DNA from 4 places in the [Clostridium] hylemonae DSM 15053 genome. Region 1 is predicted to be linked to each of the others. Evidence: predicted binding sites of a transcription regulator. Region 1 holds the regulator's gene; each other region holds the start of a gene.

What was found. The regulator Rex, encoded in region 1, represses fermentation and respiration genes when NADH is low (regulators of the CRP and FNR family bind a similar motif). The targets are predictions, from matches to a motif close to ATTGTTAANTANTTAACAAT.
Region 2: a site for Rex is predicted at 1,990-2,009, ahead of rsxC (electron transport complex subunit RsxC). Genes of this name have one in related genera too.
Region 3: a site for Rex is predicted at 1,363-1,382, ahead of LAJLEIBI_RS03965 (proline racemase family protein). Genes of this name have one in related genera too.
Region 4: a site for Rex is predicted at 2,449-2,468, ahead of LAJLEIBI_RS04265 (aminoglycoside phosphotransferase family protein). Genes of this name have one in related genera too.

The regions. Positions count from the first base shown of each region.
Region 1 is NZ_CP036524.1:1,777,471-1,781,687, forward strand. It holds gene LAJLEIBI_RS08120 (ABC-F family ATP-binding cassette domain-containing protein) at 1-1,417, opposite strand, end outside; gene LAJLEIBI_RS08125 (redox-sensing transcriptional repressor Rex) at 1,571-2,221, shown strand; gene LAJLEIBI_RS08130 (bifunctional ADP-dependent NAD(P)H-hydrate dehydratase/NAD(P)H-hydrate epimerase) at 2,343-3,842, shown strand; gene alr (alanine racemase) at 3,843-4,217, shown strand, end outside.
Region 2 is NZ_CP036524.1:1,954,143-1,958,359, forward strand. It holds gene LAJLEIBI_RS09005 (RnfABCDGE type electron transport complex subunit D) at 1-520, opposite strand, end outside; gene rsxC (electron transport complex subunit RsxC) at 569-1,888, opposite strand; gene rpsA (30S ribosomal protein S1) at 2,069-3,199, opposite strand; gene ispH (4-hydroxy-3-methylbut-2-enyl diphosphate reductase) at 3,180-4,037, opposite strand; gene cmk ((d)CMP kinase) at 4,055-4,217, opposite strand, start outside.
Region 3 is NZ_CP036524.1:859,935-864,151, reverse strand. It holds gene prdC (proline reductase-associated electron transfer protein PrdC) at 1-959, opposite strand, end outside; tRNA gene LAJLEIBI_RS03970 (tRNA-Sec) at 1,108-1,205, opposite strand; gene LAJLEIBI_RS03965 (proline racemase family protein) at 1,504-2,538, shown strand; partial or broken gene LAJLEIBI_RS03960 (TetR/AcrR family transcriptional regulator) at 2,657-3,243, shown strand; gene LAJLEIBI_RS03955 (putative Se/S carrier protein) at 3,333-3,569, opposite strand; gene LAJLEIBI_RS03950 (sulfurtransferase TusA family protein) at 3,572-3,775, opposite strand; gene yedE (YedE family putative selenium transporter) at 3,838-4,217, opposite strand, start outside.
Region 4 is NZ_CP036524.1:905,847-910,063, forward strand. It holds gene adhE (bifunctional acetaldehyde-CoA/alcohol dehydrogenase) at 1-2,321, shown strand, start outside; gene LAJLEIBI_RS04265 (aminoglycoside phosphotransferase family protein) at 2,593-3,348, shown strand; gene LAJLEIBI_RS04270 (coiled-coil domain-containing protein) at 3,446-4,217, opposite strand, start outside.

The DNA.
Region 1 (4,217 bases):
TGGTCGGCTCGTCGAGGATGAGAAAATTTGCTTCCGAGAGCATGAGCTTGGCCAGTGACACACGTCCCCGCTCGCCGCCGCTTAAGTCCCCGATCATCTTGAACACGTCGTCGCCTGTGAAGAGGAAGGCGGCCAGCATATTGCGGATCTGCGTGTTTGTGAGATGCGGATAGTCGTCGGAGATCTCTTCAAAGATCGTCTTGTCCATGTGGAGCACGTGGTGTTCCTGATCATAGTATCCTATCTCTACATTGGTTCCGAGCGTAAAGGTCCCGCTGTCGGCAGGCACTACGTTGTTCAGTATCTTAAGAAGCGTCGTCTTGCCCGTTCCGTTGTCACCGATGACGGCAACATGTTCGCCTCTTTTTATCTCAAAGCTGACATCGGAAAACAGACGCTGGGACGGAAAGGACTTGCCCAGATGCTCCACGCTCAGCACATCATTTCCACTGATGCAGGACGGCTCCAGCGACAGATGTATCTCTGTGTTCGTCTCCTTTGGTTTTTCGACCGGCTGCAGTTTGGATAGCATTTTCTCGCGGCTTTCGGCCCGTTTGACAGATTTCTCCCGGTTAAAGGAGCGGAGCTTTTCGATCACTGCCTCCTGATGTTTGATCTCCTGCTGCTGGTTCATATATTCTTTCAGCTTCGCGTCCCGTATCATCTTTTTTTTCTCGGCATACTGGCTGTAATTGCCCATGTAGACGGAGAGTGTGCCAAGTTCGATCTCAAGCACCTTCGTCACGACTCTGTTCAGAAAATAACGGTCATGTGAGACGATAAGTACGGCGCCCTGATAATTTAACAGATAGGTTTCAAGCCATGCGATGGAGTTGAGGTCCAGATGGTTCGTCGGCTCATCCAGAAGAAGAATGTCAGGCTTTGTCAAAAGAAGCTTGCCGAGAGAGACCCTGGTTTTCTGCCCTCCGGACAGTGTGTCAACGCTCTTGGCAAAATCCGATTCGTCAAACCCGAGACCTTTTAAAACCCCGGTGATCTCACTTTCATAGGCATAGCCGTTGGCCCGCTCAAAGGCAGCGGTCAGACGGTTATATGTGTCAAGGCGCGCTTTTAAAGCATCTCCTTCGAGATGCTTTAATTCCAGTTCGATCGTGCGTATCTGGCGTTCGGTCTCGATGATATCCGCCTTTGCCGTCCTCACCTCTTCATATATAGTATTGCCGCCTGTCATTTCCTGGTGCTGTGCCAGATAGCCGAGCGTCTTTCCTTTTGTGAGTATGACTTCTCCGGCGTCAGCCGGAAGCTCGCCGACCATCATTTTCAGTATGGTCGATTTTCCGGCGCCGTTTGGCCCTACGAGGGCGGCTTTCTCATAGTCTTCTATATGAAAAGACGCATCTCTTACGATGACATCTTCTCCAAATGCTTTACTTATTCCGTGACATGCCAGTATCATAACTTCCTCCCACGCCGCGCCTGCAATGCTTCAAAAGCGGGCGCTGCTACCATTCATTATATCGAAAATAGGACAAAATACAACTAAAAGTTTGACTTTGAAGTGACAATTCTATATAATATTTTTTAGAACGTAACAGGAAGGTGAGTGCTAGTGGAAGAAAGAGAAATCTCTCAGGCGGTGATACGCAGGCTGCCAAGATATTACAGATATTTGGGGGAACTGCTGGAAAACGGGGTCGAAAGAATCTCCTCCAACGATTTGAGCAAGAGAATGAAAGTTACTGCATCTCAGATTCGTCAGGACCTTAACAATTTCGGCGGTTTCGGACAGCAGGGATACGGTTACAATGTAAAGTATTTATATACAGAGATAGGCAAGATTCTCGGTCTGGAGGAAGACCACAATATTGTCATCATCGGAGCAGGTAATCTGGGACAGGCGCTTGCCAATTATGCGGCTTTTGAAAAAAGAGGGTTTATCTTAAAGGGCATTTTCGATGTGAACCCGAGGCTGAACGGTGTTTCGATCAGAGGCGTGCCGATACGCATGATGGACGAACTCAAAGACTTTGTCCAGAATAATAATGTAGAGATCGCCGTACTTACGATTCCGAAGGAAAAGGCGATCGAGGTGGCAAACATGCTTGTAGAAAATGGTGTGCGCGCGATCTGGAATTTTGCGCATACCGATCTGAATCTGCCTGACCACATTATCGTCGAGAATGTTCACCTGTCTGAAAGCCTCATGAGGCTGTCTTACAATATCAGCCGTTACAACGATGAGCACAGCGGCAAAAAATAAGGAAGTATAAAAACGTGTAACGATGGGCATGTGAAGAACAGGCTTGTCTTTACACGTTCTTTTATATACCGGGGAGCTTTGGGTGAAAAAGGTTCCGGGAAAATAACAGGAGGTGAGAGGTATGAAATATTTACTGAATGCATCCCAGATGAAGCGCGCAGACGAGTATACGACCGGCCGGCTTCGGATTCCGTCACTGGAACTGATGGAGCGTGCCGCGGCCGGGTGTGTGGATCACATGGAAGAAAGCGGCCTGGACCTGACAAATGTGTGCGTAGTATGCGGGACCGGAAACAATGGCGGCGACGGCTTTGCGGCCGCAAGGATGCTGACAGAAAAAGGGCACAGGGTCACGGCTGTTCTCTGCGGGGAAGAAGAACACTGCACAAAGGAGACAAAGGAGCAGATAAAGCGGCTGAGGCAGACGGGCGCCGCAATCACTACGGAATTCAGGGAAGACAGCTACAGTGTGGTCATTGATGCACTGTTCGGCGTCGGATTAAACCGTGAGATCGAAGGAAAACGCAGGGAGCTTATTGACGCCATGAACCGCTCCGGGGGATTTAAGCTGGCGGTCGACATTCCGTCCGGCGTGTGCGCGGACAGCGGCGCTGTCATGGGGACTGCCTTTCGGGCGGACGCGACAGTGACGTTCCAGGAGATGAAGCTTGGCATGGAATTATATCCGGGAAAAGAGTATGCTGGTAAGACAGTGACAGTCAATATAGGGATAGATACGTCAGAGATAAAAAAGGAAAAAGACGCGGCATTTACGTATGAATGCGGTGAGTATAAAAGCCTGCTTCCGGTGCGCAGGGCGGATTCCAACAAAGGTACTTATGGCAGGGTGCTGGTCATCGCGGGAAGCAGGGGCATGTCGGGGGCGGCTTACCTGAATGCCAGAGCAGCGTATACGGCGGGCGCGGGACTCGTTCAGATCTATACGTCGGAGGATAACCGCGTGATACTGCAGACGCAGCTGCCCGAGGCCATCATCAGGACATATGACTTTTACGATGAAGTGGAATTGTTAAAGCTCCTGAACTGGGCTGATGTCGTAAGTGTCGGTTCAGGGATCGGAACGAGTGACAAATCACGAAAGATACTCAGGACGGTTATGGAGAATGTGGAGGTGCCGTGTGTGATAGACGCGGACGGACTGAATCTGATAGCAGACCATAAGAAGTATCTTGACCGGCTGAGGCATGAAAACTTTATATTCACCCCCCACATGAAAGAAATGTCCCGTATGACAGGCAAAGATATTCCGCAGCTGAGAGCGCGCAGAATAGAGATACTGCGTGAATTTGCAGAAGAGTACAGTGTCACGTGTGTGCTTAAGGATGCCCGGACAGTTACCATGCCTGCGGGAGGCCGTCCTTATGTGAATCTGTCCGGAAATGCATCTATGGCCAAGGCCGGTTCAGGTGATGTGCTCGCCGGTATAATTGCCGGTCTGCTCGCGCAGGGACTGGACCTGACAGACGCCGCAGTGCTTGGGACATATCTTCACGGCAGGGCGGGAGAACTGGCAAGCCGTGACAAGGGGAGTTACAGTGTCATGGCCTCTGACCTGATCGAATACACAGGGAGAGCCATGAAGGAAGAGGAGGACAGATAGATGAAAGCGTATAACAGAGTATGTGCCAGGATAGACCTGGATGCAGTGGAATATAATATAGAAATGATGAAGAATAACGTCCGGGACGGCGCAAAGATGCTCGGTGTTGTCAAGACAGACGGTTACGGACACGGTGCGGTACAGATCGCAAAGATGCTCTCGCCGAAGGATTATATGTGGGGATTTGCGGTTGCCACACTTGACGAGGCTGTTGTCCTTCGCCATGGAGGGATCGAAAAACCGATCCTCGTTCTCGGATGCATTTTCCCCGATCAGCGGGAGGATATGATAAAACACGACATCCGTATGACTTTGTACACCGAAGAAATGGCCCGCGAAGTGTCTGAGCTTGCGGTCAAAATAGGAAAGCAGGCA
Region 2 (4,217 bases), 180 kb from region 1:
AAGTCTCTCCTATTGTTCCCGGTATCGTACCGACGAGCATCTTCATTGAATCTACAGACTGCCCGCTCTTGAGCAGCGCAAGCGGGGTCGGTCCTGTCACTCCGTCATAGATAAAGGTCGTCATCTGTCCTGTAAAAGATATGAGCAGAAAACATCTCGCTCCAAGAGCAGGGTTCATAAAGTTCTGTCCCAGCCCTCCAAAGAGCTGCTTTACCACAAGGATACCGAACACACTGCCGAGCGCGCCCATCCACCACGGAGCGGACGCCGGCATGTTGAGTCCGAGCAGCAGACCAGTTACAACAGCACTGAAGTCATTGATCGTGACTTTTCTGTGCATCAGCTTCTCATAAATGTACTCTGTTAAAACTGCCGAGACCGTTGTGCTTAAAAGCATAATAAACGCGGGCAGTCCGAAGTTCCAAACGCCGAACGCCGACGCAGGCAGCAGCGCGATCGTCACACACAGCATAATATTGGCTGAAGTGACTTTGGAACGTATGTGTGGTGAAGATGACATTTTTATATTGTTCTCCACGTTAGTTCACCTCTTCCTCTCATTTCTAGTTTATTTTTTCTTGCGGTTGGCCATCGCAATTTTTCTCATAGAACCGATGGACTGTTTCAGCGGACGTTTTGCAGGACATACATAGCTGCATGAACCGCATTCCATACACTCCAGCCCTTCCTGTTTTGTAAATGCCTCTTCATCGTGATGTTCCGCATAATCCGCCAGTCTTGAGGGGATCAGCCTGCTCGGACAGGCTTCCACACAGCGGCCGCAGTTGATGCATGCGGTCGGCTCATATTTGGCCACTTCATCTTTCGTAAGGCAGAGAATAGACGAATTCGTCTTCGTGATCGGAACGTCCAGTGTAAACATGGAGAATCCCATCATAGGCCCGCCGGAGATCACCTTCTCAGGCTCTTCTTTGAATCCGCCTGCCGCTTCCACGAGCTCAGCCTGATTCGTTCCGAACAGCACTTTAAAATTACCCGGCTCATTTACGGCATCCCCGCTCACGGTAACGACGCGGTCTATTGACGGTCTGCCTTCTGCCACGGCCTGATAGATATTGATCATTGTCTCCACATTGTCCACCACGCATCCTGCGTCTGCAGGAAGCATTGCAGAATTAATGGCCCTTCCCGTCGTCGCGTAGATGAGCTGACGCTCACCGCCCTGCGGATATTTAGTCTTTAATGCGAGCACTTCCATTCGCGGCTCGTCTTTTGTCAGCTCTCTGAGCTTTTCTATACAATCCGGTTTGTTATCCTCCACACCAAAAATACCCTTTGCGTTGTCAAACAGCTTAAGCACTATTTTCATTCCGCCGACGAGTTTTTCCGGAGTCTCCAGCATACGTCTGTAGTCTGCGGTTATATAAGGCTCACATTCCGCGCAGTTTGCAATAATATAATCGATCTTGTCCGGCTCCTTTGGCGAAAGCTTTACCCTTGTCGGGAATCCGGCGCCGCCCATGCCGACAACTCCTGCTTCACCGATCGCATTTAAAATGTCTTCTTTTGTCATCTCGTCCAGAGGTTTTGCCGGCTTATACTCTGCTTCTTCATATTCACCGTCGTTTTCAACCACGACGCAGTTCACAGTTGCCCCTGTCGGATTCAGGTGCGGCTCTATAGCCTTGACTGTTCCGGACACAGAAGAATAGACCGGTGCGGACACGAATCCTCCGGCTTCTGCAATCTTCTGACCCTTTAATACACGTTCACCCACCTCGACGATCGGACTGGCAGGCGCTCCGATATGCTGGGAAACCGGATATACAAGATCACCTTTCGGTTTTACTTCGACAATCGCCTTATCTTTTGCCAGGCTCTTGCCGTCATCAGGGTGCACACCACCCTTAAACGTTAACAATGCCATCCCATTTTCCTTCCTTCCTGTTTTCTCTTTATATACTATACAAGAAAATACCCGCTTTATCTAGTAAATACAGGCAATTCTTTGTATATTTCCAAGTACATCTTGTCGAAATTTTAACATATAAAAGATAGAGACTATACAGTCTCTATCTCCTAATTTCGACACGGATCATATACCGCATTATTGTTCGGTTGTTGTATCCTCATATGTCTCTGACGCATCATCCGCAACATCTTCTACACTTTCCTGTACCGGTGTGTCCGGCTCCAATGCCTTCATGCTGAGACTGATCTTCTTTTCCGCCTCATTTAAATCAACGATCTTTGCTGTGATCTCCTGTCCTACCGACAGTACATCGGACGGTTTATCCACATGTGCTCTGGAGATCTGTGATACGTGAAGCAGCGCATCCACACCCGGTGCAAGTTCAACAAACGCGCCAAAATCAGTCATCCTTGCCACTCTTCCTGTGATGCTCGTTCCGACTGCATAATCGTCGGACGCGTTGGCCCACGGATTCGTCTCCGGGAACTTAAGGCTCAGCGCTATCTTCGTGTCATTGATATCCTTGATCAATACTTTTACAATATCGCCAACCTGGAATACTTTCTTCGGATTCTCAACACGTCCCCATGACATTTCGGAAATATGGAGAAGTCCGTCAACACCACCCAAGTCAATAAACGCTCCAAAATCTGTTACATTTTTAACAGTTCCTTCTACTGTATCGCCGATCTGAAGCTTTTCAAACAGTTCTTTCTGTTTCTCTGCTCTCGCAGCCACAAGCAGCTGTCTTCTGTCTCCGATCACTCTGTTTCTTCTCGGATTGAACTCGCTGATCACAAACTCGATCTCCTGATCCTGGTATTTGCTCAGATCTTTCTCATAAGTGTCTGACACAAGGCTTGCAGGGATGAAAACTCTAGCCTCTTCGATCACAACACTTAAACCGCCGCCGAGGATCTGGGCCACAGGTGCCTTCAGCACTTCCTTATTCTCATAGGCTTCTTTCAGTCTCTCATTGCCCTTTTCAGCTGCCAGTCTCTTATATGTCAATAACACCTGACCTTCGCCGTCGTTTACTTTTAAGACTTTGGCAGTCATCTCGTCGCCGACAGAAACCATGGTAGTAAGATCAACATTCGGTTCATTCGTATATTCACTTCTTGTAATGATACCATCCGCCTTGTAACCTATATTCAAGATGATTTCATCCGGCTTTACGTCAATGACAGTACCATCTACCACCTCACCGTTTCTGATTGTCTTAAAAGACTCTTCTAACATTTGTTCAAAAGTTAATTCCGACATTATTTTGAACCTCCTCAATTATTTTGTTGGGCGTGGATGCCCCTGCTGTAATACCTACTGTTTCCACGGACCTTAATTGATTCATATCCAAATCGTCAAGTGTCTGTATATAGTACGTATCCTTACATGCATCGCTGCAGATTTCAAATAGCTTCTGGGTATTGGAACTGCGCCTGTCGCCGATGACAAGCATCGCCTCTACTCTGTCTGCAATGTCCCTGGCCTCTTCCTGCCGCTCTTTGGTTGCATTGCAAATCGTATTTAAAACAATTATATCATACCCCTTTTTTACGATAATTTCAACTAAATCTTTGAATTTATTGTAATTAAATGTCGTCTGTGACACTACACATATCCGGCATTCTTTATCTTCTATACAAAACCGCTCTGCTTCTTCTGCATTCTGGACGACTGTGACCTTGTCTCCTGCCCATCCTTTTATGCCCTCCACCTCAGGGTGCGCGCTGTTTCCTATGATGATGATATGAGCGCCCTTCCTGCTTTCTTCCATTACGATATTATGGATTTTTTTCACAAACGGACAGGTCGCATCCACATAACCGATCCCTTTTTTGTCAAGCCTGTCACAGACCGACCTGGGCACTCCGTGGGAACGGATAATGACGGTCCCGTCTTTGAGCCCATCCAGTTCTTCCTCCGTCTCCAGCACTTCAACGCCGTGCAGCTTCATATCTTTTATAACTTCCTCATTGTGAATAATGGGGCCGTAAGTATATATTTTCTCACCTTCATGCAGCCGTATCTGTTCATACACAGTTTCAACCGCCCGCTTAACGCCGAAACAAAATCCGGCTGTCTTCGCAAGTTCAATCTTCATATAGTTCTCCTCATCTCCTATGAGCACAGGCGCACGATCGCATCCACGACTTCTTCGATCGACATGTTGGAACTGTCGATGAGAACCGCATCCTCCGCCTGTTTAAGAGGCGCGGTCTCACGTGTTGTGTCACGCAGGTCTCTCGCCTCGATATCCGCTGCTATCTCCTCGAGCCGGCAG
Region 3 (4,217 bases), 920 kb from region 1:
TGTAAATCCGGAAATTCAACTGTTACGATGATGCCGCCTGTCGTCTTTGTAACAGGAGCCTCTAATGTAGTGGACTTTCCTGTAAATGGTCCGCCCATAATGATCTCGCCATATGTACCGTCAATTCCGCCGGCCTTCTCGATCATATCGCCTACGCTTGTTCCAACCGGAACGTCCATAAATACGTGTGGCTCATTGCCACCGTTCAGCTTGCCGATAACCGTCATATTCTTGCTGTAGCAAGGTTTCTTAAGTTCGATCGCCTCAGCGATGCGAAGCAGTGTCTCGCAGTTGATCACGACTGCGTCTGCCGCTGAAGGAAGCTGTGTAGGATCCAGAAGCTTGCCAAGCGCCTCTCTTACGACCGCTCTTTCCTCTCCCATCGGGTAGATATCGGGAAGAAGATGGATCGTAATACTGTCTTCCTCTTTGATCGCTTCTCTTAATATCTGTATTGCCTTCTCATTTTTCTTCTTGATGGCAATGATACCTTTCGATGCGTTACAGACTTCCATGCAGTATTTCAGTCCGCGGATCGTAATATCAGTCTGCTCCTCGATCTGCTGAATATTGTGGCGAAGTCCCGGCTCGCATTCTGCTGCATTCACCAACACATATCCGCCTTTAAGGTCTGTTCCGATCTTGACTCCTGTCGGGAATCCGGCGCCGCCCATACCAACGATTCCAGCTTCTTTTACCATCTCGAGCTTTGTTCCTTCTTTAATAGGTACAAACTCGTCTTTCTGCTCTTCATCAGGCTTGATGATAATACGATCATCCGCCACTTCTTCCACTACACCGTACACACTGGAAAAAATGTTAGCGCCAAGACCTGTAGGTGTTGCAATCAAGGTACCTTTTTTTACTTCATCCCCAGCCTTTACGATTGCCTCACAGGGTGCACCAACATGTTGACGTAATAAAATCTGCACATTTCCCATGACATCTTTCTCCTTTATTTTGTTTTTTTATAAGTAAAAAACGAAACTTACATCCCGTTTACTTATTACATGTCCATGACATACCATTTTGTTTTATTTATAAATTTTATCTATAAATTACAATATATTGTTATCGCTATTTTTTTAACACTATATATATCTTTTTTGGCGGAGGCATGTGGGAATCGAACCCACCCAGGACGCTCTTAACGCCCCACACTAGTTTTGAAGACTAGGAGGCACACCAGTCACCCATCTACCCCCATGGTTCTTGCCTCATGCGTCTTGACTATAACACAATTTTTTGCATATTTCAACCGTTTTTATTTACTTTTTATATTACCAAAAAATCATTGACTTTTCAAGGTTTATCGTACATAATAATTGTAGCAGACTGAACGTGATACTAGAATACGGTCTAATTGTTAATTTTATATCGTAATAACATACGATTTTGAGGTTTTTCCGAAAAAGGCACTGCGGAGACAAGGGAATCTCCAACGTGTTTTTATAAAAACTTATAGTAATTGTCTATGAGTAAACATTAAGGAGGTAATGAATTATGGAGTTAAAAGCAAATGTTAACTTCGATCGGTTTGAGCAGGCATTGCAGGTAGTTGACGCTCATACCGTCGGCGAGTTCTGCCGTGTAGTCATTGGAGGATTTCCGGAGCCGGAAGGCAGCACAATGATCGAAAAGAAAAAATGGATGGAGAACAACTATGACCATGTTCGTACAGCATTGATGTTCGAACCAAGAGGACATCACGACATGTTTGGGGCATTCCTGTGCGAGCCAGTCAACAAAGAAGCTGACTTTGGTGTAATGTTCATGGATACAGGCGGATATCTTAACATGTGCGGCCACTGTACGATCGGTGCTGTAACTGTTGCAGTTGAAGCAGGACTTGTAGAGTCCAAAGAAGGTGTGAACGAAGTTGTTCTCGAAGCACCTGCAGGACTCATCCGTACAGAAGCAGTTGTAAAAGACGGCAAAGTTGAGCACGTTACACTGACAAACGTACCGGCTTTCGTTTATAAAGAAAACCTCTCCGTTACGATCGACGGAAAAGAGATTCCATTTACGATCTCATTCGGCGGAAGCTTCTTTGCTTTGGTTGACACAACGAAGATCGGCATTGAGGAGATCAGCCCGAAGACTGTTCCTGACATCACAAAATTAGGAATGAAGCTTCTGGATGTTATCAATAAAGAGGTTCCGGTAAAACATCCTCTTCTTGACATTGATACCGTTGATTTGGTAGAGTTCTACGGACCGACGCCAAACCCGGACAAAGCAACGATGAGAAATGTCGTGATCTTCGGAGATGCTATGGCTGACCGCTCACCATGCGGAACAGGAACAAGCGCTAAGCTCGCTACTCTTCATCACTGGGGAGAGATCGGCGTAGGCGAGGAATTCATCTACGAAAGCTTTATCGGTACTACATTTAAGGGCGTTATCAAAGAGACGACAAAGGTTGCCGATTACGATGCAGTTATCCCGATGATCACAGGAAGCTGCTATCTGACAGGCGTTGCTACATATTTGATCGATCCTACAGATCCATTGAAATATGGTTTCCAGGTAGGCTAATCATCTGCCGGAACCGAAGTTGGTAGTGCGATAGTTATAGAAGCGGATTAGTTCATAATCCGCTTCTCTTTATATAAAAGGTTATAAAATAGGTTAACTAGAGAAGGGAATGGGGACGATGCCACGAAAGCGACAATCCACGAAAAGCCGCATCGTAAAGGCTGCCTGGAACCTGTTCTATAAGAACGGGTACGAGCAGACGACTGTAGAGGATATCATATATGCTTCAAAGACCTCTAAAGGTACCTTCTACCACTATTTCAAAGGAAAGAAGCCTTGCTTAATTCCCTTTCCTATCTGTTTGACGAAAAATACGAAGAACTGACTGCAGTGATAGACCCGAACCTGTCCGCTTATGATAAGCTCCTGTTTTTAAATCACGAGCTGTTTTATATGATAGAGACAAGTGTAGATATCAAGCTGCTTGCGCTTCTGTATTCTTCCCAGCTTGTCACAAAGGATAAAAAATCACTTTCTGACAGCAAACGCTTCTATTTCAAATGGATCACTGAAATTCTGGAAGAAGGTCTGGAAAAAGGGGAATTTAAAAATACAAGCACTGCCGAAGAACTCATGGCTATATACGCCATGTTTGAGCGCGCGCTGCTGTATGACTGGTCGCTTTTCAAGGGAAAATACTCACTTTCCCAATACAGCGACAAACTTCTGCCGCATGTGCTCGACACATTCGTAAACGGCGTATAGATAAACAAAGTCAGATGAACGCACAGGCCCGGCGGTACAGGAAACTTTCCTGTACCGCCGGGCCTGTTCTATCAAAGAATCCATCTTGATCACACCATGCACTCGTGCATATCTTCTTCTTCGATCCGGGCCTTTGCCATCATCGCTTTGATCTGTTCCCTTTCGGTAAGATCCGCACACCATGATAAGCCGCATCCTGCTGATATCGCCCTTGGGACCGGAATGATCCGTCCAGGGACACCGTTTTCCTTGCATGCCTTTTCCATTGCCATCGCATCGGCCGTTGTGTGGAATGTAACCACCAGTTTTAATTCTTTTTTTCTCATGTCTATTCGATCACCACTTCAAAAAATCCTTCTCTTTCCGTTGACACCGCAGACTTTCCATGCTCTTTCGCATATTTTTCTACGTTCATCTTCTGATGTGGTTCCGTGACAAGAACCTTCACCGCCTCTTTGGCGTCTTTAAGTGCGTCTGCCGTCAGCATGAGCGGCTCCGGGCAGGAAAGACCTCTTGCATCTACTTCTTTCATATTATTTGACCTTCTTTCTCAGAATACTACTAATGTGCCTGTATTTCAATATTAAAACACAATTATTTTGCTTCTTCCCGCTTGTTTGTAAACGCAATGACAAAGCATGCGGCAATGCAGATAATACATGCCACTTTTCCGTAAAACGGAACTGCTCCCGCAACGGTCTCTCCTGTCTCCGCGTTCACTGCCGTGCCGCTTGCGGCAAGGCCAAAGTTATGGCAGATCGCTGCGCCGACAAGCATACCGATCACTGTGACAGCGGAATCAGAGGACCCCTGCCCCGCCAGGATGAGCTGGCGCAGAGGACAGCCTCCTGCGAGCACTGCCGCAAACCCAACCGCATACATTCCGAGAATATTCCATAAATGCTCTGAATGAGCGATAATTCCAGGCGTATCAAAACCAAACACAAAACGTCCCGTCGCAATGTTGAATACGA
Region 4 (4,217 bases), 870 kb from region 1:
AGGAGGATAAGGCGCTCGGAATTAAGAAGATCGCAGAGCCGATCGGTCTCGTGGCAGCGGTTATACCGACGACGAATCCAACTTCTACGGCAATATTTAAGACACTTATCTGTCTGAAGACGAGAAACGCGATCATAATCAGCCCCCATCCGTCAGCGAAGGCATCTACAATAGCGGCCGCAAAGATCGTACTGGATGCGGCAGTCAAGGCCGGAGCTCCGGAAGGCATCATAGGCTGGATCGATGTTCCGTCTCTTGAGCTTACAAACATGGTTATGAAAGACGCAGATATTATACTTGCGACCGGAGGACCGGGCATGGTAAAGGCCGCGTATTCTTCCGGAAAACCGGCGCTCGGCGTCGGCGCGGGAAATACTCCTGTAATTATAGATGATACAGCAGACATCAGAATGGCAGTGAACTCTATTATTCACTCCAAGACATTTGACAACGGAATGATATGTGCGTCCGAGCAGTCTGTTACTGTACTGGACAGTGTATATGATGAAGTAAAGAAAGAATTTGCATACAGAGGCTGTTATTTCTTAAAGAAAGGCGAGGAGCTTGACAAAGTCCGCAAGACAATTATTATCAACGGTGCTTTGAACAACAAGATTCCAGGAAAGTCTGCATATGAGATCGCCAGGCTTGCAGGAGTGGAAGTACCTGAGGACACGAAAATACTCATCGGTGAAGTTGAATCTGTCGACATTTCAGAAGAATTTGCCCATGAAAAATTGTCACCGGTACTCGGAATGTACAGGGCAAAAACATTTGATGATGCACTTGCCAAGGCAGAGCAGCTCGTGGCCGACGGAGGTTACGGACATACGGCGTCTCTGTATGTACACCCGGCAGAGCAGGAGAAGATCGCAAAGCATGCGGCGGCAATGAAGACTTGCCGGATTCTTATCAACACACCGTCCTCACACGGCGGCATCGGCGACTTGTATAACTTCAAGCTTGCTCCGTCTCTGACGCTTGGATGTGGTTCCTGGGGCGGGAACTCCGTATCAGAGAATGTAGGGGTTAAGCACTTGATCAACATCAAGACAGTTGCCGAGAGGAGAGAAAACATGCTTTGGTTCAGAACACCTGAGAAGGTATACTTTAAGAAAGGCTGTATGCCGGTAGCACTTGACGAACTTGGAACAGTTATGAAAAAGAAAAAAGCATTTATCGTAACTGACTCCTTCTTATATAAAAACGGTTATGTAGCGCCAATAGAGGAAAAGCTGGACGAGATGGGTATACAGCATACATGCTTCTATGAAGTGGCGCCGGACCCGACACTGCAGTGCGCGCAGAAGGGCACCGACCAGATGAAGCAGTTTGAGCCTGATACGATCATCGCCCTGGGCGGAGGATCCGCCATGGACGCGGCTAAGATCATGTGGGTGATGTATGAGCATCCAGATGTAAACTTTGAAGATATGGCGATGGATTTCATGGATATCCGAAAGAGAGTATATACGTTCCCGAAAATGGGGGAAAAAGCTTACTTTGTAGCGATTCCTACATCTTCAGGCACCGGCTCCGAGGTGACTCCGTTTGCGATCATTACAGATGCGGACACTGGAGTGAAATGGCCTATCGCTGACTATGAGCTTCTTCCGAATATGGCCATCGTCGATGTTGACAATATGATGACACAGCCAAAGGGACTTACGAGCGCGTCAGGTATTGACGTTATGACACACGCGATCGAAGCTTATGTATCAATTATGGCAACAGACTACACAGACGGGCTTGCGATGAAGGCGGTCAAAAATGTATTTGACTATCTGCCGTCCGCATACGAAAACGGCGCAAACGACCCGAAGGCACGTGAGATGATGGCTAACGCGTCCTGTATGGCAGGTATGGCATTTGCCAATGCGTTCCTTGGCCTCAACCATTCCATGGCGCATAAATTAGGAGCTTTCCACCATCTGCCGCACGGAGTCGCCAATGCAGTCCTCCTCACGGAAGTTATGAAATACAATGCCGCTGAAGTGCCGACGAAGATGGGAACATTCTCACAGTATGAATATCCCCATGCACTTGCAAGATACGCAGAGTTAGGGCGGTTTGCAGGATGCCAGGGCAAGGATGACCAGGAAGTGCTGAACAGCTTTGTGGCAAAACTTGAAGATTTAAAAGAAAAGATCGGCATCAAGAAGACGATCAAAGATTATGGCATAGATGAGAAATATTTCCTGGATACATTGGACGACATGGTAGAGCAGGCGTTCAATGACCAGTGTACAGGAGCCAACCCACGATATCCGCTGATGAAGGAGATCAAAGAACTTTACCTGAAGTGCTACTATGGTAAATAAAACAATAGCTTTCTCTCAAAATTTTTCATAATAAGTTTTTCCCATGGATTTGGGACGCGGCAATGTAAAATGCCGCGTCCCAAATCGTATTTTACGGTATAACTGCATAAAATAATGTTCTTTGCTATATGTTAAATAATTAACAATAATTATGATGACCAAAAATAAGTTAAAAAAATATCAAAAAAGTCTTTTCAAACAAAGAAGGCAGGTGTATAATGACAATATCAAATAAATGAACGGCTGTAAATACATACAAGGAGGTAAGACTATGAACATGGAGAAAGCTGCTTTGATCGTTGAGAGACCACATAAGAAAGTGTATAAATGTGAGAAGGACATTGTTAAGGTATTCAATCCAAACCATCCGAAGGCTGATGTGTTTAACGAAGCATTGAATACGGCGCGGGTAGAGGCTGCAGGCCTTGACATACCGAAAGTGAAAGAAGTGACGGAGATCGACGGAAGATGGTCAATTGTGATCGAGTATAAGGATGGGAAAACGCTGGAAGAGATGATGCTCGTAGACGCCGGCAATCTGGAGAAATATATGGAGGATTTTGTGGATCTTCAGCTGGAAATGCACAGCAGGAAGGCGCCTCTCCTCAATAAACTTCATGATAAACTGGCACGGCAGATCAACAGCCTGAAAGAGCTGGATGCGACGACCAGGTATGAACTGCTCACAAGGCTCGACAGTATGCCGAAGCATGACAAAGTATGTCACGGTGATTTTAACCCGAGCAATGTGATCGTGGGAAAGAACGGGAAGATGACGATCGTTGACTGGGCGCATGCGACACAGGGCAATGCCAGTGCGGACGCAGCCATGACGTATCTGCTCTTTGCTTTAAAGAATCAGGAGACGGCAGATCTGTATCTGAAAATGTTCTGCAGGAAATCGGATACGGCAAGGCAGTATGTGCAGCAGTGGCTCCCGATAGTGGCTGCGGCACAGCTTACAAAAGACAACGAGCTGGAAAAGGACTTCCTCATGAAGTGGATAGACGTTATGGACTATCAGTAGAAGACGTGAAGTATTAATATGTAATAAAAAAGTCCGGAAGAGAATATCGGTTTCTCCTTCGGACTTTTTGTGACAATTAAAAGAAAGATCTTATGGCCTACCAGAACACGTTTCCGCCTACGTTAACACCGGAAGCGCCTGTCCATGCGGCATTAAACGAATAACAATTAAGAACGGCAGCGTGTCTTGCTCCGCCAAGTGCGGCCTGTGCCGCTGAATAGGCTGACTGCGACGGTCCCCTTGCCAGAACCCGGTTCAGGCTGCCATCCCAGGTGGGCGCAAACTGGCCGGACTGATAGATGACTCCGCGGATAGAGTTCGGATAACTCGGACTGGACACTCTGTTCATAATAACTGTGGCAACGGCCAGCATACCATCGTAACTGCCGCCTGCCTCGCACTCAAGTATTGCAGCGAATAATGCAGTATCACTTACATTGGCATCAATGGAGCCTCCATTGTTGACAGTTCCTCCGTTGCTGCCGTCAGTATTGTTGTTTTTATTACCATTGTCAGTATTTTTGCCCGGCGCTGATGTGGAGCCGGCAACGGAATTATCCTGAGCAGTTTTAAGTGCGGCAGCCGCGGCTTTTGCCCGTTCCAGCTGAGCGCTGTATTTGGATAATTCACCTGAAGTAGAAGATATCTTTGCATTTAATGCTTCCTGTTTGGATTCCAGGTCGCTTTGCAGTCCCGCTAATTCCTCTTGTTGTGTTTCTAAAGTTTCCTGTTTCTTCTCGATGTCGACACGGACCGCTTGAAGTTCGTCCAACATCTGTCTGTCATATGTACTGATATTAGATACAAATTCTGCCTTGTTTAAAAAATCTGCCATGTTCTCGGAGGAAAAAAGTATTTCCAGTAAGGAG